Regions from separate parts of the Mesorhizobium sp. M1338 genome, predicted to be linked through region 1. Evidence: predicted binding sites of a transcription regulator. Region 1 holds the regulator's gene; each other region holds the start of a gene.
The links. Region 1 encodes LexA, which represses DNA repair genes until DNA is damaged. Its sites were predicted from a motif close to TGTTCNNNNTGTGTTCNG; they were not measured.
Positions count from the first base shown of each region.

Region 2: the regulator LexA is predicted to act here: its motif matches at 2,399-2,416, upstream of dinB (DNA polymerase IV).
Region 3: the regulator LexA is predicted to act here: its motif matches at 4,545-4,562, upstream of NKH19_RS21260 (DNA recombination protein RmuC).
Region 4: the regulator LexA is predicted to act here: its motif matches at 1,867-1,884, upstream of NKH19_RS19865 (single-stranded DNA-binding protein).

Region 1 covers NZ_JAMYLL010000043.1:3,658-11,429, reverse strand. The annotation lists gene NKH19_RS26325 (AMP-binding protein) at 1-1,050, shown strand, start outside; gene kynA (tryptophan 2,3-dioxygenase) at 1,047-1,883, shown strand; gene kynU (kynureninase) at 1,966-3,213, shown strand; gene lexA (transcriptional repressor LexA) at 3,659-4,411, shown strand; partial or broken gene NKH19_RS26305 (ComEC/Rec2 family competence protein) at 4,408-6,874, opposite strand; gene gltX (glutamate--tRNA ligase) at 6,977-7,772, shown strand, end outside.
Region 2 covers NZ_JAMYLL010000067.1:8,503-16,274, reverse strand. The annotation lists gene NKH19_RS33675 (MGMT family protein) at 44-220, shown strand; gene NKH19_RS30485 (2OG-Fe(II) oxygenase) at 217-960, shown strand; gene NKH19_RS30480 (dihydrofolate reductase family protein) at 976-1,563, opposite strand; gene NKH19_RS30475 (winged helix-turn-helix transcriptional regulator) at 1,675-2,091, shown strand; gene dinB (DNA polymerase IV) at 2,447-3,694, shown strand; gene NKH19_RS30465 (cupin domain-containing protein) at 3,713-4,744, opposite strand; gene NKH19_RS30460 (FGGY-family carbohydrate kinase) at 4,884-6,485, opposite strand; gene NKH19_RS30455 (SDR family oxidoreductase) at 6,685-7,413, opposite strand; gene NKH19_RS30450 (sugar ABC transporter permease) at 7,436-7,772, opposite strand, start outside.
Region 3 covers NZ_JAMYLL010000026.1:38,267-46,038, forward strand. The annotation lists gene sugE (quaternary ammonium compound efflux SMR transporter SugE) at 1-167, opposite strand, end outside; gene NKH19_RS21240 (hypothetical protein) at 368-493, opposite strand; gene NKH19_RS21245 (transglutaminase-like domain-containing protein) at 830-1,639, shown strand; gene NKH19_RS21250 (cation diffusion facilitator family transporter) at 1,787-2,752, shown strand; gene NKH19_RS21255 (GFA family protein) at 2,815-3,219, shown strand; gene NKH19_RS21260 (DNA recombination protein RmuC) at 3,241-4,512, opposite strand; gene def (peptide deformylase) at 4,616-5,146, shown strand; gene fmt (methionyl-tRNA formyltransferase) at 5,467-6,420, shown strand; gene NKH19_RS21275 (GNAT family N-acetyltransferase) at 6,417-6,926, shown strand; gene truA (tRNA pseudouridine(38-40) synthase TruA) at 6,938-7,735, shown strand; gene NKH19_RS21285 (transporter) at 7,705-7,772, opposite strand, start outside.
Region 4 covers NZ_JAMYLL010000023.1:11,580-19,351, forward strand. The annotation lists gene NKH19_RS19845 (hypothetical protein) at 1-224, opposite strand, end outside; gene NKH19_RS19850 (ATP-dependent Clp protease proteolytic subunit) at 309-914, opposite strand; gene NKH19_RS19855 (SRPBCC family protein) at 938-1,447, opposite strand; gene NKH19_RS19860 (ArsR/SmtB family transcription factor) at 1,444-1,758, opposite strand; gene NKH19_RS19865 (single-stranded DNA-binding protein) at 1,983-2,504, shown strand; partial or broken gene NKH19_RS33575 (DUF2306 domain-containing protein) at 2,548-2,694, shown strand; gene NKH19_RS19870 (OsmC family protein) at 3,005-3,430, shown strand; gene NKH19_RS19875 (MarC family protein) at 3,483-4,112, opposite strand; gene NKH19_RS19880 (hypothetical protein) at 4,255-4,788, opposite strand; gene NKH19_RS19885 (helix-turn-helix transcriptional regulator) at 4,874-5,716, shown strand; gene gyrA (DNA gyrase subunit A) at 5,971-7,772, shown strand, end outside.

The sequences.
Region 1 (7,772 bases):
GGCCGCGACGATGTCGCGCTTCTCGGCTTCACCTCGGGCACGACAGGTGTGCCGAAGGCGACGATGCATTTCCACCGCGACCTCCTGATCATCGCCGACGCCTATGCCCGCGAAATCCTCCAGGTGACGCCGGACGATATCTTTGTCGGTTCGCCGCCGCTCGCCTTCACCTTCGGCCTTGGCGGGCTCGCCATCTTCCCGCTGCGCTTCGGTGCGGCGGCGACGCTGCTGGAACAGGCGACGCCACCCAACATGATCCACATTATCGAGACCTACAAAGCGACAATCTCCTTCACCGCGCCGACCGCCTATCGCGCCATGCTGAAGGCCATGGATGAAGGGGCCGATTTGTCGTCGTTGCGCGTCGCCGTTTCGGCCGGCGAAACCTTGCCCGCACCGGTTTTCGAGGAGTGGACGCAAAAGACCGGCAAGCCGATTCTCGACGGCATCGGCGCCACCGAAATGCTGCACATCTTCATCTCCAACCGCCTCATCGACATGAAGCCCGCTTCGACCGGCAAGCCGGTGGGCGGCTACGAGGCGCGCATCGTCGACGACGAGATGCGCGAGGTGCCGCGCGGCACAACCGGCAGGCTGGCGGTGCGAGGCCCGACCGGCTGCCGCTACATGGCCGATGACAGGCAGAAAGAATACGTGCGCGACGGCTGGAACCTCACCGGCGACACCTTCACCCAGGACGAAGACGGCTTCTTCCATTTCGCCGCACGCTCCGACGACATGATCGTCAGTGCCGGCTACAACATTGCCGGACCCGAGGTCGAGGCAGCACTCCTGTCGCATCCTGACGTCGCCGAATGCGCGGTGATCGGCGCGGACGATGCCGAACGCGACCAGATCGTCGAGGCGCATGTCGTGCTGGTGCAGGGCGTAGCGCCTGACGCATTGACGACCAAGCGTCTGCAGGATCACGTCAAGGCAACGATCGCGCCCTATAAATATCCGCGATCGGTGAAATTCATCGCCGCTCTGCCCAAGACCCAGACCGGCAAGATCCAGCGCTTCCGGCTGCGCACGGAGAAAATCAATTGAGCGAACCATACGATCCGGCGTCCGAAGGCGCACAGATGTCGTTCAAGGAGCGCATGTCCTACAGCGACTATCTGCATCTGGAAAAGGTGCTGGAGGCGCAGACGCCGCTGTCGTCGGCGCATGACGAGATGCTGTTCATCATCCAGCATCAAACCTCCGAACTGTGGATGAAGCTCGCCCTGCACGAGATTGGTGCCGCGATCCGTTCGATCCGCGCCGACCGCCTCGAGCCGAGCTTCAAGATGCTGTCGCGCGTCGCCCGCATCTTCGAGCAGTTGAACAACGCCTGGGACGTGCTGCGGACGATGACGCCCAGCGAATACACCGAGTTCCGCGACGCGCTCGGCCAGTCCTCGGGTTTCCAGTCCTGGCAGTATCGCGCCATCGAGTTCATGGCCGGCAACCGCAACCTCGCCATGCTCGGGCCGCACAAGCACCGGCCAGACCTCAGCGGAAAGCTGGAGGCGATCCTGGCGGAGCCGTCGCTCTACGACGAAGCGCTGCTGCTCCTGGCGCGCAACGGATTCGATATCGGCGCTGATGCCAGGCGCACGGACTGGCGTGAGACGCGAACCGAGAATGAAGAGGTCCTGGTCGCCTGGCAGACCATCTACCGCGACCCGCAGCGCTACTGGATGTTCTACGAACTGGCCGAGAAGCTGGTCGACTTCGAGGACTATTTCCGCCGTTGGCGCTTCAATCATGTCACCACGGTCGAGCGCATCATCGGCCTGAAACGCGGCACCGGCGGCACGTCGGGTGCTTCGTACCTGAAGAAGATGCTCGAGGTCGTGCTGTTCCCGGAGCTGTGGACGGTCCGCACCCGGCTCTGACATCATCGAAATGAGAACAGGCACACCGAGGGGACGCGCTTGCAGCGGGAACCCTTCGCGAACAACCGAGGACTGAACGACCATGAGTGGAATTCCTGATCTCGCTGCGATCGAAGCGATGGATGCCACGGATCCGCTGCGTGCCATGCGCGATCGTTACATTTTGCCGGAGGGGGTGATCTATCTCGACGGCAATTCACTTGGGGCGGCATCACATGCCGTTTTCGGCGAGCTGCAGCAAGCGGCGGCCCAGGAATGGGCCCAGGATCTCATCCGGGCCTGGAATACAGCCGGATGGTTCGAGATGCCGATCGAACTCGGCGATCAGCTTGGACGTCTGATCGGAGCCGCGGCCGGCCAGACCGTCGTCTGCGACACGACGTCGACCAACATCTACAAGGTGTTGCATGCGGCGATGGAGATGCGGCCCGGCCGGTTGGCCATCGTCGCCGAGGGTGACAGTTTTCCCACCGACCTGTACATCGCCGAAGGCGTGGCCTCGACCCGGGATGGCGCCTTGCTGCGCCTCGCGGGCGTCGACGCGCCAACCATCGAAGAGCTGATCGACGAAAGCGTCGCGGTGGTGCTGGTCAACCACGTCAATTACAAATCCGGTGAACTGCGCGACATGACGGCGCTGACGCGCAAGGCTCATGCGGCCGGAGCGCTGATCGTTTGGGATCTCTGCCACACCGCGGGCGCTCTGCCGGTCGAGCTCGATCATGCAAATGCTGATTTCGCTGTCGGCTGCACCTACAAGTACCTCAACGGCGGTCCGGGCGCGCCAGCCTTCATCTATGCCGCCCAGCGCCACCACGGCGAGATCAGCCAGCCACTCAGCGGCTGGTGGGGGCATGCACGGCCCTTTGCCTTCGAACGGGGTTATGTTGCCGGCACCGGTATCCGCCGCTTTCTGTGCGGCACGCAGCCGGTCCTGTCGATGCGGGCGCTCAAAGGCGCGCTTGCCATCTGGAACGACGTCGACATGGCGGCATTGCGAAAGAAGAGCGTCGCGCTGACCGAACTGTTCATCCAGCTCGTCGAAGCGAAGTGCGGCGCCTATGGTCTCACGCTGGAGAGCACTCGCGACGCGACCAGGCGCGGCAGCCAGGTGTCGTTCCTTCACGATCATGGCTATCAAATCATGCGGGCGCTGATCGAGCGCGGCGTGATCGGTGACTTCCGCGCGCCGTCAACCATCCGTTTCGGATTTACGCCGCTCTATGTCGGCTACAAGGACGTGTGGCTGGCGGTCGAGGTGCTGGAAGACATTCTGCGCACGAGTGCATGGAAGGACCAGCGTTTCGCCGTCAAGGAGGCCGTAACCTGACGCGGCCGTCCCGACGATCTGTCGTCGCGTCTTGCCCCCAGGTCGGATGACGGAGGACGAATTTTTCGGCTCGCGAATGCGTTCGCCGCTGGTAGCCAGCGCAGGCTGCAATAGATTAACCAAGGTTGGCATTTTGGCTTCGTTTCGTTCACGGCAAACGAACGCCCGGAAAGCTGGAAATGCGCCCGTCGCGGATCCATGGGCAGCTCATGCCAGGCTTGAGCCAAGGGTGGGCCACAGCCCATTAACCATAACAATTTCAATGCCGGCAAGCGCATTGTGACGGCATACAGCCGTCGACGAGGCCCGCTGGCGAGCGCCAATAATTTCGACCCCCTTAATAAATTCATTAAACTTTAAACAGTTGCGGAACACAACTGGAACAGATAGTGTTTGTTCTGGGTTTGTTTTTCCGATTCTGGTTTCAGGTACCCTGGGGGCCGCCATGCTGACGCGCAAGCAACACGAACTGCTGATGTTCATCCATGAACGCCTGAAGGAAAGCGGCATTCCGCCATCCTTCGACGAGATGAAGGAGGCGCTCGACCTTGCCTCCAAATCCGGGATTCATCGTTTGATCACGGCACTGGAAGAGCGCGGCTTCATTCGCCGGCTGCCCAACCGGGCACGCGCGCTGGAAGTGCTGCGGCTGCCGGACTCGATCGCACCCGGCCTCAACGCGGCAAAGAAGTTCTCTCCAAGCGTCATCCAGGGCAGTCTTGGTCAGGCCAGTCTCGGCCAGGGCGGCCTTGGCCGGCAGATCAGGCCAGCGTCTTCGCGGATGTCTTCAGCAGGCAATGACGACGACGTGGTCGCCGCCGTGTCGATCCCCGTGATGGGGCGCATCGCCGCCGGTGTGCCGATCGATGCCATCCAGCACCAGACGCATTCGATCTCGGTGCCGCCAGACATGATCATGGGCGGCGAGCACTATGCGCTGGAGGTCAAGGGCGACTCGATGATCGAGGCCGGCATCTTCGACGGCGACACCGTCATCATCCGCAATGCCGATACGGCGAGCCCTGGCGAGATCATCGTGGCGCTGGTGGATGAAGAGGAAGCGACGCTGAAGCGGTTCCGCCGCAAGGGCGCCTCGATTGCTCTCGAAGCCGCCAATCCGGCCTATGAAACCCGTATTTTCGGGCCAGACAGGGTCAAGGTGCAGGGCAAGCTCGTTGGCCTGATCCGCCGCTACTAAGGCAGCTGCGGTTCAACGACTGGCTTCTCGGGTCTCTTGAAGGGCGGCAGTCCCCTCGCCTCGCGTGAAAACTTGCGTTGCGCGTGCCAGGGCCGATATGGCCTGTCCACGGCGAAGCTGATTGTCGCCGGCGCGGTCGCCGATTGGCGATCGAAGAAGACGGCAGCACTGCCTTTGCGGGCCAGTTGCCGTTTGGTGATAACGAGAACCAGCGGGTTGTGACAGGCGTCATAGGCCGTCGCGTCATTGATGACGATCAGGTCGGCGAAACCACAGGCTTTCCAGGTGTCTTTTCGGTCCTCGACATAGGCAATGAACGCGCCGGACGGATGCCTGGCGACGCAAACGCCTGAAGTGCAATAGAACGGTGCTCCCGGCGGCATTTCAGCCGCATCAGCGACGTCGAATTGACCGTCGCCTTCGTCGAACACCTCCGGCACGATGATGCTTTCGGATGTCAGCGCACGCTTCCAGTTGTCGACGGTGAATTCGTTCGGCCTGGCCCGGCTGACCGCGAGTTCGCCGCCGCCGATCGGCAACGCAACCAGCCTTGCGTCCTCCGAGATCAGCACGTCGGGTGCGCGCGTGTCCGAGACCGTCAGCAGGCCGGCAAGCGCGAAAGGAAGAGCTGCCAGCCGCAGCCATGTCGTCGCCATCGTCGCGATGACAAGGGCAATCGCCACCAGAAGGACAGACTGCTGCGAAATCAAGCCGATTGCGTCGACTGGCGAACGCTCGGAAATCCATCCGGACATCGCGATCATCGCCGTCAGGCCTTTGCCCATTACATAAAGAAAGGGGCCGTCGGCGCCGAATGGCATCGCCAGTGCGCTGAGGACGGCGAAAGGCATGACGACCAGTGATACGATCGGCATGATCGCCAGATTGGCGAACAGGCTGAGCGGCGACACACGCTGAAAATGCCAGATGGCAAACAGCGCAGTGGCGCCGCCGGCGATGATGGAAGTCATGGAAAGGCCGCCTGCCGCCAGCAGGAATTTTCGCGTCAGGAAACCAGGCAGCGACCGCTTTGGCGGCGGTGGTCTCGTCTTTCCCGCACGATGCTCCGACCAGCCGGCATAGGCGCCGACCAGCGCCGCGGTTGCGGCGAAGGACATCTGAAAACTCGGGCCGACCACTTCATGCGGCGACACCACGATGACGGCGATCGCCGAAATTGCTAGATTGCGCATGGTGAGTGCCGCCCGATCGAACAGCACGGCAATCAGCATCACCGCCAGCATGATGAAGCTGCGCTCGGCGGCGACGACGATGCCTGAGATGATGAGATAGGCGGCGATCGAGAACAGTGCCGCGACGGCGGCGTATTTCTTGACCGGACGACGCGCGGAAAAGTCCGGAAACAAGGCGAAGGCGCCGCGCAGCAACCCCATGATGGTGCCGGCGACGAGCGCCATATGCAGTCCGGAAATGGAGATGATGTGGTAGATGCCGGTACGCCGCATAGCTTCGTTGATGTCATCGGGAATGCCGGCGCGCACGCCGACGATCAGCGCCGCCGCGATCTCGCCCTCGGCGCCACCGACGCTGCCCCTGATGTGGTCGGCAATCGCTTCACGGGCTTTTTCTATCCCCGAGGAAAGGCGGTCCGATAGCGGCATGTCGCCCGTCATCGGTGACGATAAGTTTTGGATTGCCGAGAAAGAACCCGCTGCCGCCGATGCCGGCGAAATAGCTGTCGAAGGAGAAGTCGTAGCTGTCCGGCCGCACAGGCCCGGTCGGCGGCAACAGCTTGGCATATCCAGTGATCAGGGAGCCGGCGATCACGTCCGCCGGGATCTTTCGCGCCGAAAGTCGCACCCGCTCCGGCGCATAGCGCAGTTTCGGCCTTGCGGTCGATGTGACGTCGATGGTCAGCCGGATACGACCGCTCTCCATCCGGTCGAGCGAAACGACGCGGCCGGTCACTTGCGTCGAGATTTCCGAGCCCAGCATCTGCGTTCCCGCCCGCCATGTCTCGACCTTTGCGGTGAGCAGGCCGAACGCGCACAAAAGTGCCGCCATGAAGCACAGATGGGTTTTCGGCCAGGAACGCGAGACCAGCGCAAACAGCCCCGCCAAGATGACAACTGCGACAGGCTTTGCGAAGCCAGGTTCCGCCGCCAGCGAAAAATAGCCGATCGCCCCGCTCGCCAGGCAGACCGGCACCAGCAGGAAGGCCACGCCTCGGTCGAGTTCCAGGCCCGCCGCCATGGTCACGCCATGGCGCAGGCGCGGCAGCGAAATCCGGCCGATTTGCCGGCGCACGCGCACGATCCTGCTGGCTTCGGCAGCTGGAACCGGGGCGGGGGCATCCGTTTGCAACGGCGCCTTGCCGGGATCCGGCACGAGGGGCGATGGCGGCGGCAATGAAGCCGGCAGCGGCGCTGCAAACAGGGACCGTTCGCTGACGCCAATGACAGCGTCCTCGCCCTGATCCGAGCCCCAGCCTCGTCCAGCCATCGGGTCTGCCCCTTGCGCCCTCGACACCCTATGCTACATGAACGCCGGGCGCGCGAAAGTCCGCGCAGCCGCACCCCGCTTCAGATGGTTTCCGAGAGTTTCATGTCCGACAAGGTCGTCACCCGTTTTGCCCCCTCGCCCACCGGCTACCTGCATATAGGCGGCGCGCGCACGGCGCTGTTCAACTGGCTGTATGCAAGGCACACCGGCGGCACGATGCTGCTGCGCATCGAGGACACCGATCGCGAGCGCTCCAACGATGCCGCGACCGCTGCCATTCTCGACGGGCTTTCCTGGCTTGGCCTCAGCTGGGACGGCGAGCCGGTGTCGCAGTTCGAGCGTGCGCCGCGCCACCGTGAGGTGGCCGAGGAACTCGTGCGCATGGGCAAGGCCTATTATTGCTATGCCACGCCGACCGAACTGGAGGCGATGCGCGAGGCCGCCAGAGCCAAGGGTCTGCCGCCCCGCTATGATGGCCGCTGGCGTGACCGTGACCCCTCAGAGGCGCCCGCGGGCGCCAAGGGCGCCATTCGCATCAAGGCGCCGACCGAGGGCGAGACGGTGGTGCACGACCGCGTCCAGGGCGAGGTGCGCTTTCCCAACAAGGATCTCGACGATTTCATCATCCTGCGTTCGGACGGCAATCCGACCTACATGCATGCCGTCGTCGTCGACGATCATGACATGGGCGTCACCCATATCATCCGCGGCGACGATCATCTGACCAACGCCGCGCGCCAGACCGTGATCTACAACGCCATGGGCTGGGCCGTGCCCTCGATGTCGCATATTCCGCTGATCCACGGCGCCGACGGCGCCAAGCTGTCGAAGCGGCACGGCGCGCTCGGCGTCGAAGCCTATCGTGCCATGGGTTATCTGCCGGAGGCGTTGCTGAACT
Region 2 (7,772 bases), on a different contig from region 1:
GCCGTCTCTGTAGAGTTCAGGCACAGACAAGGGAGTAAAGGCAATGAAGCTCATGCAAACGCAAATAGCCGCACCGGCGACCGTCCATGCCGCCCTCGACACCATCGCCTATGTCGGCATTCCCTGCCACCGCGTCGTCCGCGCCGACGGCACGCTGTCCGGCTACCGCTGGGGCGTCGAACGCAAGCGCGCTTTGCTCGACAAGGAGGCTACGATATGAACGCCCACGCCAAGGTTGCCGCATCCGTGGTCGAAGCCGCCAAGACACGCGTCGCCGGTTACGACTGGCCGGCGCTTGCCGCCGAACTCGACGGCTTCGGCTGCGCGGTGATCGAAAAGCTGCTGTCGCCTCAGGAGTGCCGGCGGATCGCCGGCCTCTATTCGGATGAGAAGCATTTCCGCAGCCACATCCATATGGCCAGGCACGGCTTCGGCAAGGGCGAGTACCGCTATTTCCGCTATCCCCTGCCGGACTTGCTCGGCGGCCTGCGCAGCGCGCTCTATCCCAGGCTGGCCGAGGTCGCCAACCGCTGGAATGAGCGCATGGGGCAGGCCACGCGCTACCCCGCGACCCATGCCGCCCTTCTCGAACAGTGTCATGCCGCGGGCCAGACGCGGCCGACGCCGCTGTTGCTGCAATATGTGCCTGGCGACTTCAACTGCCTGCACCAGGACCTCTATGGCGATCTCGCCTTCCCGCTGCAGGTGGCGATCCTGCTTTCCGAGCCGGGCCAGGATTTCACCGGCGGCGAGTTCGCGCTGACCGAACAGCGGCCGCGCATGCAGAGCCGGGTCGAGGTGGTGCCGCTGCGCCACGGCGACGCCGTTGTCTTCGCCGTCCACAACCGGCCGGTGCAGGGAACCAAGGGCAATTACCGCGTCAATCTGCGACACGGCGTCAGCCGGCTGCGCTCAGGCATGCGCCACACGGTCGGCATCATTTTTCATGATGCGAAGTGAAGATCGTGAGCCGCCTCACCCCGCCGGAGCATAGCGGTTGATCACCAAGCCGCAGGCATAGGCCTTCGAGCCGAGCAGCGCCAAGTTTTGGAAACCGCCCTGGTCGAAGATGCGGCGTCCGGCACCCAGCACCGCCGGGTTGATGAACAGCTGGAACTCGTCGAGCAGCCCGGCCGCGATCAGCGCCGAGGCGAAACCGGCGCCGCCGAAGACGGCCATGTCGCCGCCCTCGCCCGCCTTCAGCGTATTGATTTCGCGCGGCAGGTCGCCGCTGGCCAGCCTCGTGCGCTCCCACGCCGATTGCTCAAGCTTGTCGCTCAGCACCACCTTCTGGGCGTCGACGACGCGTTGCGCGAAAGCATAGAACGGGTCGCGCGGAAACTTCTTCGCTGCCTTGCCCCAATGGCTGAGATAGCCTTCCTCCGCCATCTTGCGGCTGAGCAGGATGGTGTCGATGCCGGAAAAGACAGCGTTGAAATCCTGCTTCAGCTCCTCGTCCCAGCCGATGTCGTCGCCCCACCCCCAGAGCTGCCAGCGGTGGTCCTCATTGGCGCCGACAAAACCGTCGACCGACATCTGCATCTGCAGGATCAGCTTTTTCATTGTCGTCTCCCGGTCGTCAGGCTCGAAAGAACTTTGGTTTACTTTCGGAACCATTGACCCAAGGTAAAAATGATGTCAATAGTAAAGCGATTTAAAAATGGAAGCATAGAAATGTCGACCCGTGAAAAATCCGGCTGCCCGATCAACCTGTCGCTCGAATTGCTCGGCGACCGCTGGACGCTGCTCATCATTCGCGACCTGGTCTTCGCCGGGAAAAAGCATTTTCGCGAATTCCTGCAGTCCGACGAAGGCATCTCGTCGCGCACGCTGGCCGAGCGGCTGCAGACGCTGCAGCAGGAAGGCATCCTTACCCGCAGCGAGGACCCGACGCATGGGCTGAAGACTGTCTATCGGCTGACCGAGGCCGGCATCGACCTGCTGCCCGTGCTGGCCACGCTTGGCGCATGGGGCAGCAAGCACCGTAGTGCCGACGACAGACTGGCGCGGATCGCCGACGAGCTGGCGGCGGGCGGCGAGCCCGAACTGGAACGAATGAAGGCGGCGTTGCGAGCGGAGCATGTTGGCTAGTAGTCGCGGTCCGTGAACAGCACCACTCTCCTCTGCAAGGTGGCCGCCGCCCCTCATCGCCCTGCCGGGCACTTCTCCCCGTATAGTGACGGGGAGAAGGGGGCTGGCCGCAACGCCGGCATCCATTTTTGCAACGCTGGTGGTTGGCGAAACCGTCGATGAGAGCGCCCCTCTCCGGGGAGAGGATGCCGGCAGGCAGGTGAGGGGCAGCGCTACCGCTGCGGTTTTGGCGACGCATTCGAACCGAGAGCGATTACCTCACCAGGCATTCCGCAAACCGCTCTCCGCTTGACAAATCACCCCCTTTTGTTCTCTATTTGTTCAGGTCTATCAGCAACGTTGGATATGCGGCCGGATGGAAACGACAGCCACCATCCTGCATGCCGATCTCGACGCCTTCTACGCCTCGGTCGAGCAGTTGCTCGACCCGTCGCTGCGCGGCAAGCCGATCGCGGTCGGTGGCGGTGTTGTGCTCGCTGCCTCCTACGAGGCGCGCGCCTTCGGCGTGCGCGGCGGCATGCCGGGACGCAAGGCGCGCGAGCTCTGCCCGCAGCTGATCTTCGTCGGCGGCAATTTCAACCACTACCAGCGGCTGGGCGACGCGGCGATCAAGGTGCTCGACGATTTCACCCCATTGGTCGAGCGCATCTCCATCGACGAGGCCTTTGCCGATGTCGCCGGCTGCACGCATTTGTTCGGGCAGCCAGAAGAGATCGCCACGACCATCCGCCGCCGCGTGCGGGCCGAACTCGGCCTGCCGATCTCGATCGGCGTGGCGCGCACCAAGCACCTGGCCAAGATCGCCTCGCAGGTCGCCAAGCCCGACGGGCTGGTGGTCGTCGAGCCCGGCACCGAGATCGCCTTCCTGCACGATCTGCCGGTCGGGCTGATGTGGGGCGTCGGCCCGGCGACCAGGGCGCGGCTGGCCGAGATCGGCGTCGAGACCGTCGGCCAGCTGGCCCGGACCCACAGCGGCGCGCTGACGCGGCTGCTCGGTCCCGCCGCCGGCGAAAAACTCGCCGCGCTGTCGTGGAACCGCGACCCGCGCAAGCTGGAGACGAAGCGCCGGGCGCACTCGGCCGGCGCGCAATCGGCGCTTGGCCAGAAGCCGGCCGTGGCGCGGGTCATCGTGCCCACCCTGCTGCACCTGGCCGACCGTGTCGCCAGCCGGTTGCGCGCCAAGGCGAGGCCCGGCCGCACCGTGACCGTGCGCGTGCGCTTTGCCGATCTCAGCGCCGTCACGCGCTCGATCACGCTCGACCAGCCGATCTCGGCGACAACCATGCTGGCCGAGATCGCCGGCGACCTGGTGCGCGGCGTGCTCGCCGACCATCCGCACGAGAAGCTGATCTCCCTGCTCGCGATCTCGGTCTCACATCTCGAGGAAAGCTTCGAGCTGCAGCTCGAACTGCCCCTCGGCCTCGCCGATGAGAAACGCCGGCCCGGTACCAGGAAAGGCCTGGCACGCTTCGACGCCGACCGCGCCATCGACAAGATCCGCGAACGCTTCGGCAAACAGGCGGTCGGCTACGGCACGGTGGCGCTGGAAGCAGCGCGCTCGGTGCCCGACGAGTTCAGGGAACTGGCGGAGAAGGAATTGTGAGCCGGAGACAGCCGGGCGCTATTGCGTCTCTTCGCCATCCCAGTACCGTCGCACCGCTGCCATGTCGAAAATGCCGTCGCGCCGGCGCAAGGCGTCGACCCCCATCTTGTTGGAATCGGGATAGACGCAGACCTCATTGGGATTGTGCTCGCCGATCATCAGATAGCGGCACGGCCCGGTGCCGCTGTTGAGGAAGGAATGACCAACCGGCCGGCCGGCGGGAAAGCAGGCATAGTCGCCGGCCTTCATCTCGTGGCGCTCCTCGCCAAGCAGCAGCGCCACCTGCCCTTCCAGGATCAGCGCGTGCTCCTCTTCGAGCATGTGGTAGTGCCGGGGCGCCAGGCGCATGCCGGGGGCCGGCGCCTCGATCAGCACGCCGACATGGTAGTCTGGCCGCCCCAGAGCGGCATGGGTCAGATGCCTGGACCGGCCGCCGAACCGCGGGCCGTCACCCTCGACCTCCCATTCGACGGCATCGCTGGCGATCGGCGGGATCGGCGCGGCCGGGGGTTTGGTGACATCGGACGTCACATCCGACGGCGACGGATCGCCGGCGGCAAGGCCGGTGTTCTCGCCGTCCCAGTAGTTGCGGGTCGCCGAGAGATCGAAGATCGCGCGGCTGCCCAGCGCGCGCACCAGCACCTTGTTGGAGGCGGTATAGACGACCACGTCGTTCGGGTTGCGCTCGCCGACGATGACATAGCGGCACGGCGCGTCGCTTGTGTTGATGAGGCAATGCCCCGCCGCGGCACCTGCCGGAAAGCAGATATAGTCGCCGGACTTCATGACATAGGCGGCGTCGCCGACATAAGCGGTGAGCGTCCCTTCGAGAATGAAGACATGCTCTTCCTCGAGGATATGGTAATGCGCCGGCGAGGTCTGCTTGCCCACCGGCAACTCCTCGATCGCCACGCCGACATGGTGGTTTTCGCCGAGAGCGGCCAATGACAAATGCCGGTAGCGCACGCCGAAGCGCGGCACATCGGACCATTCCGTCCACGGCACCTCATCCGATGCGAATGGCACGGGCGCTTTCGCTTCGTCTGCCATACGGCCTCCTGGTTCTGTCGCCCTGCCATCGTCGCAAGCCGCAGGAGCGTCCACGACAGAGCAAAGCTGCCAGCTTCCTACATCGTAGCCAAGCGGTGTTCGCCACGTTCCTGACAGAGCCCGACAGGAGCCGCTCGCTTCAACCTCGGATGGCCTTGCCGGCCTGCTGCAGCAGCTCGAACGCGGCGAAGCGCTTGGCATGCCAGCCGGCCAGCGTAGCGTCGGGATGATAGACCTCGCCGAGTTCCGACATGCCGGCCATGGCCGCCGCCACATCCTTGTATGTTCCGGCGGCGACCGCGCCCAGTATCGCCGAGCCGAGCAGCACCGGCTCCGGCGAGGTCGATGCCACCACCACCATGCCTGTCGTATCGGCCAGCAGCTGGCGCACCAGCGGGCTCTGCCCGGCGCCGCCGCTGACGACGATGGTGTCGACGGCAATGCCCTTGTCATGCTCGGCTCGCACGATCTGGCGAGCGCCGTAGCCGAGCCCGCAGACGCCGGCGACATAGAGCGCGACCAGGCTGTCGAGGCTGGTGTCGAGATCGAGCCCGGCAATCAGCGCGCGTGCGTCCGGATCGGCGAAAGGCGCGCGGTTGCCGAGGAATTCCGGCACCACATGGATGCCGCCGACCAGCGCCGGCGTTGCCGCGGCCCCGTTGCGGCTTTGCGCTTGCAGCGACAGCCAGGCGCTCAGGCTGAGGCCCTCGGCCTGCGCCTTGGCGGTCGCTTCGCCGGCCGCCGGGTGCATGCGCACCAGATGATCGATGGCCGCACCCGCCGCCGATTGACCGCCCTCGTTCAACCACAGGCCCGGCACCATGGCCGAGAAATACGGACCCCAGACCCCATCGACGAAGGCCGGCTCGGCGGTCGAGGACATGGTGCAGGCCGAGGTGCCGAAGACATAGGCCATGCGCGACAGAACACTGCCGAACTCGCCACGCGCGCCGACCGTGCCGACGCCGCCGGCATGCGCGTCGATCAGCCCGGCCGCCACCGCGGTGCCGGGGACAAGGCCCAGATCCACTGCCGCCTGCGCGGTCAGTCCGCCGCCGAGCGCGGCACCCGCAGGCACGATCTCGGTACCGATGCGGGCGAACCCCTCATCCGCAAGGGCGCCGAGGCCGATCTTGCGGAAGTAAGTCTCGTCCCAGCGGCTCTCATGCGCCAGATACGTCCATTTGCAGGCCACCGTGCATACAGATCGCGCAAGGCTGCCGGTCGCCCGCCAGGTGAGGAAGTCGGCGAGGTCCAAGAACTGCCAGGCGGCGTTGAAGGTGGCGGGCATGTTCTCGGCCAGCCACAGGAGTTTCGGCGTTTCCATCTCCGGCGAGATGACGCCGCCGACATAATTCAGCACCGCTTCGCTGCTGCGGTTGATGCGGCGCGTCTGCTCGACCGCGCGGTGGTCCATCCAGACGATGATGTTGCGTTCTGCATTGCCGGACGGGCCAACCGGCAACGGCACGCCGCCCTCGCCCAGCACCACCAGCGAACAGGTGGCGTCGAAGCCGATGCCGGCGATCGCCTCCGGCGCTATGCCGGCTTCAGCGACAGCGGTACGGGTGGCCGTGCACACCGCCCGCCAGATATCATTGCTCGACTGCTCGACAATATCGCTAGGCTCGCGCCAGACCTCGATGTCCCGCTTGGCCGAGGCAAGCAGGTTTCCCGTGTGGTCAAACACCCCGGCCCGCGCGCTGCCGGTGCCGACATCGATGCCGAGATAGTGGGGCATGGGGAACCTCCGGTTCAGGGAATAGGCAATAGGCAGTAGGCAGTAGGCAGTAGGCAAGTAGGCAAGTAGGCAAGTAGGAGATTAGTTAGTAGGGATAGGACGCGCGAAGAGTTTTTGAGCCGGCCTGTAAGACTGTGTCTACATCTTCCCTGCTGCCTACTGCCTACTGCCTATTCGCTACTCCCTATTCCCTATTCGCTTAGAGATCATTGCTCTGCGGCAAAATCACCAAATCCCGGATCGTCACGTTGCGCGGCCGGGTCAGCATGAACATCACGGCCTCGGCCACTTCGCGCGGCTGCATCAGGCCGCCGGCGGCGAGTTCTTCCTCGAGCTTGGCCTTCGGCCAGTCGTCGACCAGCGCCGTCACCACCGGACCCGGCGCCACGGCGCCGACGCGCAGGCCATGCTTGGCGACCTGCCGGCGCACCGTGTGGACGAAGGCCTGCACGGCGTGTTTGGAGGCCGTGTAGATCGGCTCCCAGACCACCGGGACCAACCCGGCGATCGAGCTGGTGACGATGATGTCGCCGGTCTTGCGTTCGATCATGTGCGGCAGCACCGCCTGGATCGAGCGGAAGCAGGCGTTGATGTTGAGGTTGAGCATGCGGTCCCAGACGTCGGGATCGCCGTTCGCCACCTCGCCGCCGACATAGGCGCCGGCATTGGCATGGAAGATATCGAGCTGGCCGGCCTTCTCCAGGATTTGCGGCATCATGGTGGCGACGCTCGCCGGCTGCACCAGGTCGATTACCAGCGGGATCGCCTTGGGGCCAAGCTCGGCGCACAGTTTGGTCAGCGTCGCTTCGGCGCGGTCGACCAGCACCACGGTGGCGCCGGCGGCCAGCATATGCCTGGCGCATTCGAGGCCGATGCCTGACGCCGCGCCGGTGACGGCGGCAACTTTTCCGGACAGTTCTTCGCTCATGTCTTGCTTCCTGTTGATGGGTTCAGGCCCGGCCATGCGAGACACGCGAGCGGCGTGCCAGCGAGTCGACGATGACCGCGATGGCAAGCACGGCGCCGGTGATCATGTACCGAAGCGACGAGGACAGATCGAGCAGTGTCAGGCCGCTGGCGATCGACTGGATGACGATGATGCCGAGCAGTGCCGAATAGGCGCTGCCGCGGCCGCCGAACAGGCTGGTGCCGCCGATGACGGCCGCCGCGATGGCGTTGAGGTTGACGTCGCCGGTGCCGGCCTGCTGGCTGGCCGAGGCAAGGCGGGCCGCCGAAAGCACGCCGCCGAAAGCAGCCAGCATCGAGCACAGCACGAAGGCGCTGGAA
Region 3 (7,772 bases), on a different contig from region 1:
CCGACGGGCAGTGCCTTCAGCGCCAGGCCGAGCAGCGTGAGGCTGACGATCATCGAGGCAACGGTCAGCACGGTCGGCACCAGCTTCGAGAAGCCATCGGTGTATTTGAGGCCGATTGCCCAGCCGATCTCGAACAGGCCGGCAAGAAAGAGAAAAATCCAAGACATCGACAACGCTCCATCATGGCATCGGACCGAAAAGTATCTTTCGGAGTCCGATGACCAATGACGGGTCGTCCCGACCGGATTTCGGGGAAGGCGCGAGGTCGTCCCCGCCATGCCAAAATAAGAATTTCGGGCGCTCGATCAACGACGACCGGCACACCGTTGCCGGTCGCAAATCCCATTCCGAAGCGAATTGGCCGGACCTACTTGTCCTTGAGCTTCATCGCTTTCACCGGCGGCGCCTTGAGGGCCGGAGCCGGGGCGGGCTTCTTGGCGTCCTTCTTCGGCTTGCGGGCTTCCTTGCCTGCCTTCATCGCACCTTTAGCCATGATTCGTTCCTCCGATTGCGGGAAGCGAAGTGAAACAAGAGAACCGCCCGACTGCAAGGGGTTAGCGACTGCCGTCACCGTCAGCGGATCGCTTTCAACCGGTTTCTAGAACTATTCACCGTTTCCTGGAAACGGTGAATAGCTCTAACTCTTTGTTTTGACGCAATTCCCAAGGGAAAACGCTATGCGTTTTCCCGGGAAAACCGCTTCACACTTTTCCTGGAATTGCTCTAATTTGCTCGTAAACCCTGGCGGTCCGTGCCATGGTCATTTTCGCACTGCAGCATCAACCCGTGCCGTCGCCGGGTGATCGTCAGGCAGGCCGTCAGGACGACAATGCGAATCCACATCGGCTGCGAGATGAGCTTCGACTTTCCTCAGGAAACGCCGCTCATCGCAATGCTGAATGTCCACTATTCGCGTGCCTCCGATCTCGAGCGGCCGGATTTCCTGATCTCCAAACCGCCGGTGCCGATAGAGAGCTACCGCGACAGTTTCGGCAACTGGTGCAACCGGTTCGTTGCGCCGCCCGGGCGTTTCACCTTCGGCACCGATGCCGTGATCCGCGATCCCGGCACCTTCGAGATGGGCGACCTGATGGCCTGGCAGCACGAGGTGCGCGACCTGCCGGCGGACACACTGCTGTTTCTGCTGCCCAGCCGGTTTTGCGAGAGCGACCTTCTGGCGAGCGAGGCATGGCGACTGTTTGGGCATACGCCGCTTGGCATTCCACGCGTCCAGGCGGTCTGCGACTTCGTCCACAATCATATCGTCTTCAACTACGGCAACGCGCGGCCGACACGCACCGCCGCGGAGGCCTATCGCGAACAGAGCGGCGTGTGCCGCGACTACGCCCATCTTGCCGTCACCTTCTGCCGGGCACTCAACATCCCGACGCGCTATTGCACCGGCTACATCAGCGACATCGGCATGCCGAAGCCATGGGCGAGCATGGATTTTTGCGCCTGGATGGAGGTTTATCTGGGCGGCCGCTGGCATGTCTTCGACCCGCGCAACAATGCGCCGCGCATCGGCCGCATCCTGATCGCCTCCGGCCGTGACGCCGCCGACGTGCCGCTGACCCATATTTTCGGGCCGGGCACGCTCGCCGCCTTCAAGGTGTGGACCGAAGAGATCGTCGACTAGCCCCGTCTTCCGCCAGCCAATCTCTAACCAGCAATGTCTTTGACGGACGCCAGCCTTGAATGAGCCCGCGGTTCGTGCGTTGTGATGCCTGTGGAGCTTCTGCCGTCTGGCCGTTAGGCTGGGTGCTTATCTAACGGGACACACACCATGGCTGGGCATGGCGGCTCAAAAAGGGTGATCTACGCGGCGCTGGCCGGCAATCTCGCCATCGCGTTGACCAAGTTTGCCGCCGCCTTCTTCACCGGCAGCTCGGCGATGCTGTCGGAAGGCGTGCATTCGATGGTCGATACCGGCAATGGCGGCTTGCTGCTCTACGGCATGCATCGCGCCGCCCGTCCGGCTGACCGCACGCATCCGCTCGGTCACGGGCGCGAACTCTATTTCTGGAGCTTCATCGTCGCACTTCTCGTCTTTGCCGTGGGCGCCGGGGTCTCGTTCTACGAGGGCGTGATCCACATCATGGCGCCGGAACCGGTCGCCAACGTCAAGGTGAACTATATCGTCCTGGGCCTCTCTTTCCTGTTCGAAGGCAGCTCATGGCTGGTGGCGCTAAAGGAGTTCCGCAAGCAGAAGGGCGAGCAGGGCTGGCTGCGGGCAGTGCAATCGAGCAAGGATCCGAGCGTCTATACCGTGCTGTTCGAGGACAGTGCCGCCCTGCTCGGCCTGATCGTCGCCTTTGCCGGCATCCTGGCGGCCGAACTGCTGAAGAAGCCGGAACTCGACGGCGCCGCCTCGATCGGTATTGGGCTGATCCTTGGCGCGACGGCGATTTTCCTGGCCCGCGAAAGCAAGGGCCTGCTGATCGGCGAGCCGGCGTCGCCCGAAGTGCAGAGACAGGTGCTGGCGATCGCCCAGCAGGATCCGGCGGTGCGGCAGGCGAACGGCGTCCTGACCGTCCATATGGGGCCGGCGGAGATCGTTGCCGGCCTGAGTATCGAGTTCGAGGATCATCTGACGGCGCCGGAGATCGAAGCTTGCGTCGAGCGCCTGGAGGCGCGGCTGAAAAAGGAGATGCCGGAGATCACGCGGCTATTCGTCAAGCCGCAGACCACCGGCACATGGGAAAAGCGGAGCAAGCTGATCGAGACCGCGTCCGATCCGGCGCTGGACTAGCGCCGCGCCATTGCCTCACGGTCTTGCCTTGCTAAGATCAAAGAGACTTTGGAGGAACGACGATGAAAATCGACGGCGGCTGCCATTGTGGCGCCATCACCTACGAGGCGGAGGTCGACCCGGAGAACACCGGAATCTGCCACTGCATCGATTGCCAGCAACTGACCGGAACGGCTTTTCGCGTGACCGTGGGCGCGCCGGAAGGCCAGTACCGGATCACCAAGGGTGCGCCAAAGGTCTATATCAAGACAGGATCGAGCGGCGCCAAGCGCGCGCAGGGCTTTTGCGGCGAGTGCGGCTCGCATCTCTACGCCACATCGGTTGGCGACGGGCCGAAGGTTTATGGCATCCGGGTCGGCACGGCGCGGCAACGTGAACAGTTGGTCCCGAGAAGGCAGAGCTGGCATCGCTCGGCGCTGCCCTGGCTGCCGGAATTCCCGGGTATGACGACCACGGAAGAGCAGTAGGGGCGGATCCGGCGCCGTCGCTCAGTCGTCGCCTTCGACGACCCTTAGTCTGAGCTGTCCGGTTTTCGAATCGGCGACGCGGGGGCCCGCGTCGACCTTCGCAGCGGGAGCCCGTGACGCTGCGTCCGCGGCGGCATCGCCGTCGGGTTGCGCCCCGAATTCCAGCGCCTCGATCTTCTGGCCGCGCTTGGTGACCTTCGACGTCGAAACCAGGATGTCGTCGATATCCTTGGCCGACTGGCCGAAATGGACCTGCAGCTTGCGCACACGCTCGTCGACACGCGCAACGTCCTCCATCAGCCGGATGACCTCGCCCTGGATCAGGTGCGCCTGTTCGCGCATGCGGGCGTCCTTGAGGATCGCCTGAATGACCTGGATCGACAGCATCAGCAGCGACGGCGAGACGATGACGACACGGGCGCGATGCGCCTTGTGGACGATCGCCTCGAAATTCTCGTGGATCTCGGCGAACACCGATTCCGACGGCACGAACATGAAGGCGGTGTCCTGGGTCTCGCCCTGGATCAGGTATTTTTCCGATATATCGCGGACATGGATCTCGATGTCGCGGCGGAAGGCCTGCGAGGCGACCTTCTGCAAGTCGGCGCCGTCTGCGGCGCGGATGGCATTCCAGGCTTCCAGCGGAAACTTCGCGTCGATGGCAAGCGACGGGGCGCCGTTCGGCATCTTCACCAGACAGTCGGGCCGGCTGCCGTTCGACAGCGTCGCCTGGAATTCATAGGCGCCATGCGGCAGGCCGTCGGCGACGATCGCCTCCATGCGCGACTGGCCGAAGGCGCCGCGCGTCTGCTTGTTGGAGAGGATCGCCTGCAACTGCACGACCTGGCCGGCGAGCGACTGGATGTTACCTTGCGCGACATCGATGATCGCCAGCCGCTCCTGCAATTTGGCCAGGCTTTCATGCGTCGATTTGGTCTGCTCGGTCATGGTCTGGCCGAGGCGGCCGGTCATGGCATCGAGACGCTGGCCGATCGACTGCGTCAATTCCGCCTGCCGTGCCCCGAACACTTCGGCGATGGCGCCCATGCGGCCCTGCATCTCGGCCTGCGATTGCAGAATGCCGGCCATCCTTGTTTCGGCATCGCGGGCATGGTCGGCGGCTTCGGCCGCGGCGACGGCGCGCGCCTTGGCCGATCGCCATAGCGCGATGACGAGCGCCACGAACAGGCTGAGGAACAGAAAGGCGCCGAAGGCCAGCGCATGGCCGAGCGTGATCGTGGTGGCGCCAAGCCGGGCGACAGGTTCTGAAAGGATGGTGGTCAGATCATTCATGTGGACAGCATAGATGATTCGCACGGCTGACACAGATCAAAACGTGAACGAGCCTCAAGCCCGGCGGTTGACGCTTTTCGCTGGAGGTCTTAGGTGGAACGCCATGCCGATCAAGCCGCTCATCATCCTTCCCGACCCCATCCTGCGCCAGGTTTCCAAGCCGGTGGAGCGCGTCGACGCACCTTTGCGCAAATTGGCCGACGATATGTTGGCGACCATGTATGACGCCCCCGGCATCGGGCTGGCCGCAATCCAGATCGGCGAGCCGCTGCGCATGCTGGTGATCGATCTCGCCAAGGAAGACGAAGAGCCGGCGCCGCACGTCTTCATCAACCCGGAAATCCTGGAGAGCGCCGATGCGCGGTCCGTCTACGAGGAAGGCTGCCTGTCGATCCCCGATTATTATGCCGAGGTCGAACGCCCGTCCGCCGTGCGAGTCAAATATCTCGATCGCGACGGCAAATTGCAGGAGTTGGAGGCAGAGGGCCTGATGGCGACCTGCCTGCAGCACGAGATCGACCACCTCAATGGTGTCTTGTTCATCGACCACATCTCGAAGCTGAAGCGCGACATGGTGGTGAAGAAATTCAAGAAGCTCGCCAGGGACAAGGCGCCGGGCAAGCTGGTGGGATAGGGCTGGAGTCCACTCCAGGCCTGATGTCGGCGGCACAGCACCAAATGGAGATGCCGATGGCCGACTTCCTGATCAGAGACATTCCCGAGCCTTTGAAACGCGAAATCGAACTGGCGGCACACAATTCGCTCGGCTTTCGTCGCTGAAAGCGCAATTGGCGATGAATACGCCGAGATCATGGACAAAATCGAAGCGGAAAGGAAAAGCGAACTTGGTCGCCCGCGACTTTGACGGCCTTGACCTGAAGATCATAAACCCGTTTGAAGCGGGTGCCTGAGCCGGCTCACGGCGCGAGCAGAAGACAGGATATCGAAAGAAAAATGCCCCTTCGCGTCATCTTCATGGGCACGCCCGAGTTTTCGGTGCCGACGCTGCACGCCATTGCCGAGGCCGGTCACGATGTCGCCGCCGTCTATACGCAACCGCCGCGCGCCGCCGGACGGCGCGGACTGGAACTGACGCCGTCGCCGGTGCAGCGCGAGGCGGAGCGGCTGGGCATCGAGACGCGCACGCCCACATCGCTCAAGAGCGAGGCCGAGCAGGCCGCCTTCCGTGCCTTGCACGCCGATGTCGCCGTGGTCGTCGCCTATGGCTTGCTGCTGCCGAAGGCGATTCTGGACGCAACCCGGCTTGGCTGCATCAACGGCCATGCCTCGCTTCTGCCGCGCTGGCGCGGCGCCGCGCCGATCCAGCGCGCCATCATGGCCGGTGACTTGGAAAGCGGCATGATGGTGATGCGCATGGAAGGGGGCCTGGACACTGGCCCGGTCGGAATGGTTGAAAAATGTACCATCGAACCCGATATGACTGCCGGCGATCTGCATGATCGGTTGATGAGTGTCGGCGCAGCCCTGATGGTGGAAGCGCTAGCGCGACTGGAAAGGAACACCCTGACATTTACCCCACAAGCTGTGGATGGGGTGACCTACGCCAAGAAAATCGATAAATCCGAGACGCGCGTGGACTGGACTCGCTCGGCGAGCGAGGTCCACAATCATATTCGTGGCCTGTCGCCCTTTCCCGGCGCCTGGTCGGAGATAGGAATTGGCGGCCGCCCGGAACGGCTGAAACTGCTTCGCTCGACGCTACCGCAAGGCCTGTCGCTTTCGGAAGATTTGGGCGAGTCGGGAGGAATTCTCGATGACCGGCTGACTGTCGCCTGCGGGACAGGCGCGATCAGGCTGGTCGAAGTTCAACGGGCGGGCGGAAGGCCCGCCGCCGCGTCGGAATTCCTGCGCGGGGCCAAGATCGAAAAGGGAATGAAATTCTCATGAGCATGATGTCGATACGCGCGGCGACGCCGCGAGATCGCGAGGCCATTCGCCTCGTCGAGGAGCACGCTTTCGGCCAGCAGGCGGAGGCCGGGCTGGTCGACGCGCTGGTGACCGGCGGCGACGCCGTTGCCGAACTGGTGGCGGAAGACGACGGCCAGGTGGTCGGCCATATCCTGTTTTCCCGGCTGTTCGTCCAGAGCGGCGGCAAGAACTTCGCGGCCGTGGCGCTGGCACCGCTGGCGGTGGAGCCCTCGTTCCATGGCAGCGGCATCGGCGGCGCGCTGATCCGCGAGGCACATATCCGTCTCCGGGATGGCGGCGAGACGCTGGCCGTGGTGCTGGGCGATCCGGCCTATTACAGCCGTTTCGGCTACAGCCATGCACGCGCCGAAAAGTTCGAGAGCGAGTATCAGGGCGAGGCACTGCAGGCACTGGCCTGGGGCGATGCCCCGGAAGCCGGCAGACTGGTCTACGCCTCGGCCTTCGGCTCGGCACTCGCCGCCTAGGCGAGTGCAAATTGCCGCGTTTTCGCCTCGACATCGAATATGACGGCAGCCTGTTTGCCGGCTGGCAGCACCAGGCGGATCAGCCTTCGGTGCAGCAGGCGATCGAGCAGGCGATCGAAAAATTCTGCGGCGAAGCGGTCAGGCTGCGCGCCGCCGGCCGCACCGATGCCGGCGTGCATGCGACCGCCCAGGTGGCGCATGTAGACCTCGCCAAGGCGTGGCCCACCGACAAGGTGCGCGATGCCGTCAACGCCCATCTGCAGGCGGCCGGCGCGCGCATCGCCGTCCTCAAGGCGACGGTCGTCTCCGACGGTTTCGACGCGCGCTTCTCGGCCACCGGCCGCCACTATCTCTACCGCATCCTCAACCGCCGCGCGCCGGCCGCGCTCGACAAGGGCAAGGTGTGGTGGGTGCCGAAGCGGCTCGACGCCGTCGCCATGCACGAAGCGGCAAAGGTCCTGCTCGGGCGACATGACTTCACCACCTTCCGCTCGACCCAGTGCCAGGCGAACAGCCCGATCAGGACGCTGGAGCGGCTCGATGTGAGCCGGCAAGATGACGTGATCGAGGTAAGGGCCTCGGCGCGCTCCTTCCTGCACAATCAGGTGCGCTCGATGGTCGGTTCCCTCAAGCGCGTCGGCGACGGCGGCTGGACCGCGGCCGACATGAAAGCGGCGCTCGAGGCGCGTGACCGCGCCGCCTGCGGCCAGGTGGCACCACCCGACGGGCTGTTTCTCATCGGCGTCGATTATCGGGGCGTCGATTATCCTGAGGTCGACTACCCGGAGACGAACCCGGAAAGGCTCTGAGCCCCGACATCGTCCGGCACGGTGATGCCGAGCAGCG
Region 4 (7,772 bases), on a different contig from region 1:
TCCGTATCGCCGATCTTGAACTGGCCGTTGCCGTTGCCGGGATATGCATCGTCGGGTTCGGGAGCCGGCTTGGCGATGCGATAGTCGCCGGCCACGCCGGGCAGGGCGCCTTTTTGCGCCTGCGCCGAGCTGTCGCCGGCGAAGGCCGTGCCGCTCGAAAGGCACACGAGCGCTACAACGGCGATGACACGGTGCAATGTTCTGGGTGGATGAGTGTCGATCATCCCAGGACTATAGTGGCGTGCCGGCGACGGGACCAGACCGGCATCATCAAATCTTCGAAAGCCGGCAGGAAGCCGGGCCTGGCTTTATGCCGCCTTTTTTCGCGTGTCGAAAACGTGGTCGACGATGCCCCAGGTCTGGGCCTCGCGGGCGGTCATGAAGTGGTCGCGGTCCAGCGTGCGTTCGACCTCCTCATAGGTGCGTCCGCAATGCTGCGCATAGAGCCCGGCCATGTGCCGTTTCGTCTGGACGATGCGCTCGGCATGGCGCTGGATGTCGGAGGCTTGGCCCTGGAACCCGCCCAGCGGCTGATGCAGCAGGATGGTGGCGTTCGGCAGCGAGATACGACGCCCCGGTGTGCCCGCCATCAGCAGGAAAGAACCCATCGAGGCGGCAAAGCCCATGCACACGGTCGACACCGGGCAGCTGATGTATTGCATCGTGTCGTAGATGGCGAAGCCGCTGGTCACCACGCCGCCCGGCGAGTTGATATAGAGCGAGATCTCCTTGTCGGGATTGTCCGATTCCAGCGACAGCAACTGCGCGCAGACCAGCGCCGAGATGTCGTCGTTGATCTCGCCATTGATGAAGACGATGCGCTCGCGCAGCAGCCGCGAGAAAATGTCGAAGGCGCGTTCGCCGCGGCTCGATTGCTCGATTACCATCGGCACCAGACTGGCAACACCGCTCATGATCTTCTCTCCATTGTCCTTGTTCAGGCTGCGCGCAGCAAGCGGCGAAGCGTGTTTGCGGCGATCGGCTTGCGTGTACCGTTGGCGTCGAGCGAAAGCCGGCAGCTAGCGCACGCCATGGCGACAGCGGGCATTGCCTTGCGGGCGAAGCCGTCATGGACGATGCGCAGATGGGTGCCGCCGGAAACGGTTCGGGCAAGTGTGAAGGTGACAATGCTGTCCAACGGGCCGTCGAGGCGATCCTGCCGCGCGGCGTCGCCTGGCTGCTCCCGCCAGGAATAGCGCAGCAGCTTCTCCGGCTCGGCGTCGAGGATTTCGCATTCGATCGCCGCATCCGGCCCGGCGAAGGCAAAACGATTGCCGGTCTCCGGCCTGATGTCGTTCGGCATCATCCATGCGGCGAGCAGCTCCGGCACGGTCAGGGCCCGCCACACCTTTTCCGGCGGCTCGGCAAGGTCGTACTCGAACTCGATCGCATCGGGAGAGATCTCGCGATGGTTTTGGTCGGCTTTCATCGATCGAACGTTCGTCATTGGTCCATGTCCTTCAAAACCGCCTTCAATCTTTCGATGCGTTCCGGCCAGAAGGTCCGGTAGCGTTCGATCCAGGAGAGCAAGGGGGCGAGCCCCTGCGGATCGGCGCGGTAAAAAGCATTGCGGCCGGCACGTCGTTCGACCACCAGGCCGGCGCCGCGCAGCACCGCCAGATGCTGTGACACCGCCGGTTGCGACACCGTCATGCCGGTGCGCAATTCCGATACCGTCATTTCACCAGCGGCGAGCCGCTCAAAGACGGCGCGGCGCGTCGGGTCGGCCAGGGCCCGGAAAATCTCTGCTTCGATCATGACAAAAGCATAAGTGGATACTTATCGATTTGGCAAGCGTTCTTTTCAAACCCATATGTGGGCTTCCGGCGATGCTGCCATTCCTTGACAATAAGCGGCAGTGCGGATAAGAACGAAAAGGGAACAAAAACCTTGTGGGAAAAGCCAGCCTTAGCAGGCGGCCGACGCCCGCAGCCTGTAAGGTGCTGCGACAAAAATTGGTTTTGGATGAGCGGAGAAATATCATGGCGGGTAGCGTCAACAAGGTCATTCTGGTCGGTAATCTCGGTGCGGACCCTGAAATCCGCCGCCTGAACTCGGGCGAGCCGGTCGTCAACATCCGCATCGCGACGTCGGAAAGCTGGCGCGACAAGAATTCCGGCGAGCGCAAGGAAAAAACCGAGTGGCACAACGTCGTCATCTTCAATGAGGGCATCGCCAAGGTGGCGGAGCAGTATCTGAAGAAGGGCATGAAGGTCTATGTCGAGGGCCAGCTGCAGACGCGCAAATGGCAGGACCAGACCGGCGCCGACAAGTACACGACGGAAGTCGTGCTGCAGAAATTCCGGGGCGAGCTGCAGATGCTCGACGCACGCGGACAGGGTGAGGGCGGCCAGATCGGAGGCAATGCCGGTGGCAACAGCCGTGGTTCCGATTTCGGCCAGTCCAGCCCGAGCGAAGGCTTCAATCGCGGCGGCGGCGGTGGTGCCAAGAGTGGCGGCGGTGGCGGTTCGTCGCGCGAACTGGACGACGAAATCCCGTTCTGAGGACAATCGATCGTATTGAGGGGCAGTCACTGGAGAGGGGACAATGTCGCAGGACCCGCTGCTTGCCGCACCCTCTCCTATACCCTGGCATGCCTTTGCGGCCTTCGCCGCACTGGCGATAGGGCCAACGCAGTTGGCATTGCCGAAGGGAACGCCGAGCCATCGCATCGCGGGCTATGTGTGGGCCGCGCTGATGCTGGTCATCGCCGACTCGAGTTTCTGGATTCATCAGATCCGGCTCATCGGCCCCTCAGTCCGATCCATTTCCTGTCGATCCTGGTGCTGGTCACCGTGCCGCTGTGGCATGCTCACAATCACTGCATCGCCAGGATCGCAAGGCGATGATCGCGCTGTATGTCTTTGCATTGGCCGGCGCCGGCATCTTCACGCTGTTGCCGGGCAGGGTCGTGCACGACGTCGTCTTTGGCGTCGCGCGAGCCGGGCCGTGATCCTCTTCGGTTTTAGAGGCGGATGACCGAAAAATTGGAAGGAAATGTCAGGTGAAAGCACGCGTAAAGTGGGTCGAGGAGCGCACCTTCGTCGGTGAGTCCGGCAGTGGCCACAAGGTCGTGTTCGGAACCGCGCCCGGACCGGCAGGCAAGACGCCAGGCCCGAGCCCGATGGAACTGGTGCTGATCGGGACCGGCGGCTGTTCGGCCTATGATGTCGTCCATATTCTAGAAAAGGGCCGCGAAGCGGTCGAGGATTGCGTGGTCGAGCTCGACGCCGACCGGGCCGAAACAGAGCCCAGGGTGTTCACGCGCATTCACATGCATTTCGTGGTCAAGGGCCGGGCGCTGTCCAGCGACAAGGTCAGGCGGGCGATCGACCTTTCGATCGAAAAATATTGCTCGGCTTCGGCGATGCTGGCCAAGACCGCTGCGATCACTCACGACTTCGAAGTGATCGATACGGCGGTGAAGTAGGCAGTAGGCAGTAGGCAGTAGGCAGTAGGCAGTAGGCAGTAGGAACTGCCGTTCACCCCGCCATCAGCGCCTTGATGCCGTCGGCGACGAACTGCACGGCCAGTGCCGCCAGGATAACGCCGAGCAGCCGGGTCAGGATCGAGCGCCCGGTCTGGCCGAGGATGCGGTCGATGCGTTCCGACAGCACGAACACCAGATAGGTGATGGCGAGGCAGACGAAGATGATGCCGACCAGGGCCGCCTGCGCGGCAAATCCCTGAAAGGAACCGGAGAGCAGCACCGTCGCCGAAATCGCGCCGGGCCCGGCGATCAGCGGGATCGCCAGCGGGAAGGCAGCGATGTTGTGGATCATGTCCTTGGTGATGGCGACGTCGCCGATCTTCTCCTTGCGGTCCTGCCGGCGTTCGAACACCATTTCGAAGGCGATGAAGAACAGCAGGAAGCCGCCGGCGACGCGGAAGGCAGGCAGCGTGATGCCGAACACCGACAGGATCGAGGCGCCGGCAACCGCAAACAGCGCCATCACCAGGAAGCCGATGATCGAGGCGCGGACCGACACCTGCTGGCGCTCGTCGCGGTTCATGCCTCGTGTCACGGCGAGGAACAGCGGCGCCAGCCCGGGCGGATCGATGGTCACGAGAATGGTGACGAAGGCGTTGAACAGGCTGTCGAAGCTCGGCATCTCTGACCCCTCCCGCCGGGCAGGGCCCGTACCATGGCATTGGTAGAGCAAAGCCCGGTCGGTGGGAACAGTTTCGGGCATTCAACTTTTGAAAGCATGGGCGCGAAGGTTCGCGAGGCTTTCGAGCGGCTGCATTCCTCGATCATCGAACCACCCGCCGTGCCAGGAACTCGACTTCGAGCCGCCATGTCGCGCCATTGTCGTGCGAGCGCTCGCCGAGCCAGCGGAAGGAATTTTCGGTAATGCGAGAAAAACTCCAGCGAACCGAGGATCCGGTGCCGTCGGCGTCCACTTGCACGATCGCGTCGCCCTCGGCGTGGCCGAGCTGGCGGCTGAAATACTGGTTGCGCGGATCACTCCAGAAGATGTGCCAGGCATCCGCGCCGGGATCATAGACACGCAGTGTGGTGCCGTAGAAGGTCCAGGTGCCGAGCGAGGGCGAGGGGCCGGCATCACGCGCGGGCAGGATCCAGACGTCCTGGATCGCCCGGCCTTCCAGCACCCAGCCGAAATGCACCTCGCCACGCCCGGTCAGCACCGTGCCGTCCTCGAGATGGCGCGAGGCATCGAACATCCAGGCGCCGACGAATCGGCCGTAAAGGCTCAGTTTTTCGGCAAGCCCTTCTGTTGGTCCGGAACTGTGCAAGGCTTCGGCAAAGGAGGATTGGTCGAACATGGTTCAGCTCTCTTCTTGTCAGGAGACCGGGAAGGGTAGGCGGTGACAGGGTTCTGGGCTTGGGAAAAATTGCTATATTTCGGCCATGACAGCGACAATGCATACGCTTGCATCCGGCCCCGGCTGGCACGTGACGGATGTGATCTGCACGGCCGGCGCCGGCGACCGGCCGTTCGAGGAAGCACATCAGGATTTCTGCGTCGCCGCCGTCACCAACGGCACGTTCCGCTACCGCGCGCAACAAGGCACGGCGATGCTGGCGCCCGGCGCCCTCCTGCTCGGCAATCCCGGCACATGTTACGAATGCGGGCATGAACATGGCAGCGGCGACCGTTGCCTGTCATTTCATTTCGGGCCGTCCTACATGGAACGGATCGTGGCTGGCGTGCCGGCCGCCAGGAAGCTGGCCTTTGAGGCGCCACGCCTGCCACCTTTGCCGGCCTTGGCGTCCTTGCTCGCCGAGGCGGAAACCGCTCGCGAGACGGCCGACATCGACGCCTTCGAGGAACTCGGGCTGCGCATTGCGGGTGCCGCCGTGGCAACGGTCTCCAGCCCGACGCATGTCAGGCGCGCGCCGAGCCGTCGCGACCAGAAGCGGGTTGCCGAGGCCGTGCGGCGGATAGAGCTGGATGCCGACGGGCCAGTCCCGCTTTCAGCTCTTGCGGATGAAACTGCGATCAGTCCGTATCATTTCCTGCGCATCTTCCGGCAGGTCGCGGGCATGACCCCCTATCAATTCCTGCTCAAGACGCGGCTGCACAGGGCAGCGGTGCGACTGCACATGTCGGATGAGGCGGTCTCGGCGATCGCCTTCGAGGCCGGCTTCAACGATCTGTCGACATTCAACCGCCGGTTTCTGCGTATCATGGGCGAAACGCCGGGCCAATATCGCGCCCGCCGTGGCGCGATGGGCGTTCGCGTCTCGTGAAGCGGTTCAGGTGCTCACAAGGGCGGCAACAGGGTCCGATCCATCGCGCTCGCGGCTTTCGTTCAGGGAAAAACGTCCATTACGGGTCTTTGCGTCGATGGCGGCGAAACCGCCTTGGCCATATCGTCGCAATCAGTGGTATCCTTTTGAAATTACCATCAAAAATGACACTGGAAAAGTGCCTGACATGTTGGAGTTTCAGCCTTGCTTCCTATATAAGCACCGAGTGATTCCTGATTAGATTGTGATCCGATTTGACCGACCAGAAGACACCGCGCGGCGCCGACGGCGGCCCCACCGGCATCGAGCCGATATCCATCGTCGAGGAGATGCAGCGCTCCTATCTCGATTACGCCATGAGCGTGATCGTCAGCCGTGCGCTGCCCGACGTGCGCGACGGCCTGAAGCCGGTGCATCGCCGCATTCTCTTCGCCGCCCATGAGAGCGGCTACCACTGGAACCGCAAATATGTGAAATCGGCGCGTCCGGTCGCCGATGTGATGGGTAAATACCATCCGCATGGCGACGCTTCCATCTACGACGCCTTGGTGCGCATGGCGCAGGACTGGTCGCTGCGCGTGCCGCTGATCGACGGACAGGGCAATTTCGGCTCCATCGACGGCGATCCGCCGGCGGCGATGCGCTACACGGAAGCGCGGCTGACCAAGGTCGCGCACGAGCTTTTGGAGGATATCGACAAGGATACCGTCGACTTCCAGGACACTTATGATGCCTCGGGCAGCGAACCGAAGGTTCTCCCGGCACGGTTTCCCAATCTTCTGGTCAATGGCTCGGGCGGCATCGCCGTCGGCATGGCGACCAACATCCCGCCGCACAATCTCGGCGAAATCTGCAATGGCGCGATCGCCATCATCGACAATCCGGCGATCGACCTGCCTGCGCTGATGGAGATCATTCCGGGGCCGGATTTCCCGACCGGCGGCATCGTGCTTGGCCGTTCCGGCATCTACAGCGCCTATTCGACCGGCCGCGGCTCCATCGTCATGCGCGGCAAGGTCAACATCGAACAGCGCGGCAATGACCGCGAGTCGATCATCATCACCGAAGTTCCCTACCAGGTGAACAAATCCTCGATGATCGAGAAGATGGCCGAACTGGTGCGCGACAAGCGCATCGAGGGCATTTCCGACATCCGCGACGAGAGCGACCGCCAGGGCTACCGCGTCGTCATCGAGCTGAAGCGCGACGCAGTCGCCGACGTCATCCTCAACCAGCTCTACCGCTTCACGCCGCTGCAGACCTCCTTTGGCGCCAATATGGTGGCGCTGAACGGCGGCAAGCCGGAGGTGATGAACCTGACCGACATGCTGAAGGCGTTCGTCGCCTTCCGCGAGGAGGTGATCACCCGGCGGACGAAATTCCTGCTGCGCAAGGCGCGCGACCGTGCCCATGTGCTGGTCGGTCTCGCCATCGCCGTCGCCAATATCGACGAAATCATCAAGCTGATCCGCACCGCGCCGGATCCGCAGACGGCGCGTGAGCAGTTGATGGAGCGGCGCTGGCCATCCGGCGATGTCGAATCGCTGATCCTGTTGATCGACGATCCACGCCATCGCATCAACGAGGACGGCACCTACAACCTTTCAGAGGAACAGGCGCGCGCCATCCTCGAACTGCGCCTGCAGCGCCTGACCGCGCTCGGCCGCGACGAAATCGCCGAAGAGTTGAACACGATCGGCGCCGAAATCATTGATTATCTGGACATTTTGTCTTCCCGTGCGCGTGTCCAGCAGATCGTCAAGGACGAGCTTGCCGCCGTGCGCGACGAGTTCGGCACGCCGCGCCGCACCGAACTCACCGATGGTGGGGCGGACATGGAAGACGAGGACCTGATCCAGCGCGAGGACATGGTCGTGACGGTGAGCCATTCCGGCTACATCAAGCGCGTGCCGCTGTCGCTCTACCGGGCGCAGCGCCGCGGCGGCAAGGGCCGCTCCGGCATGTCGACCAAGGAAGAGGATTTCGTCACCCGGCTGTTCGTGGCCAACACGCATACGCCGGTGCTGTTCTTCTCCTCGCGCGGCATCGTCTACAA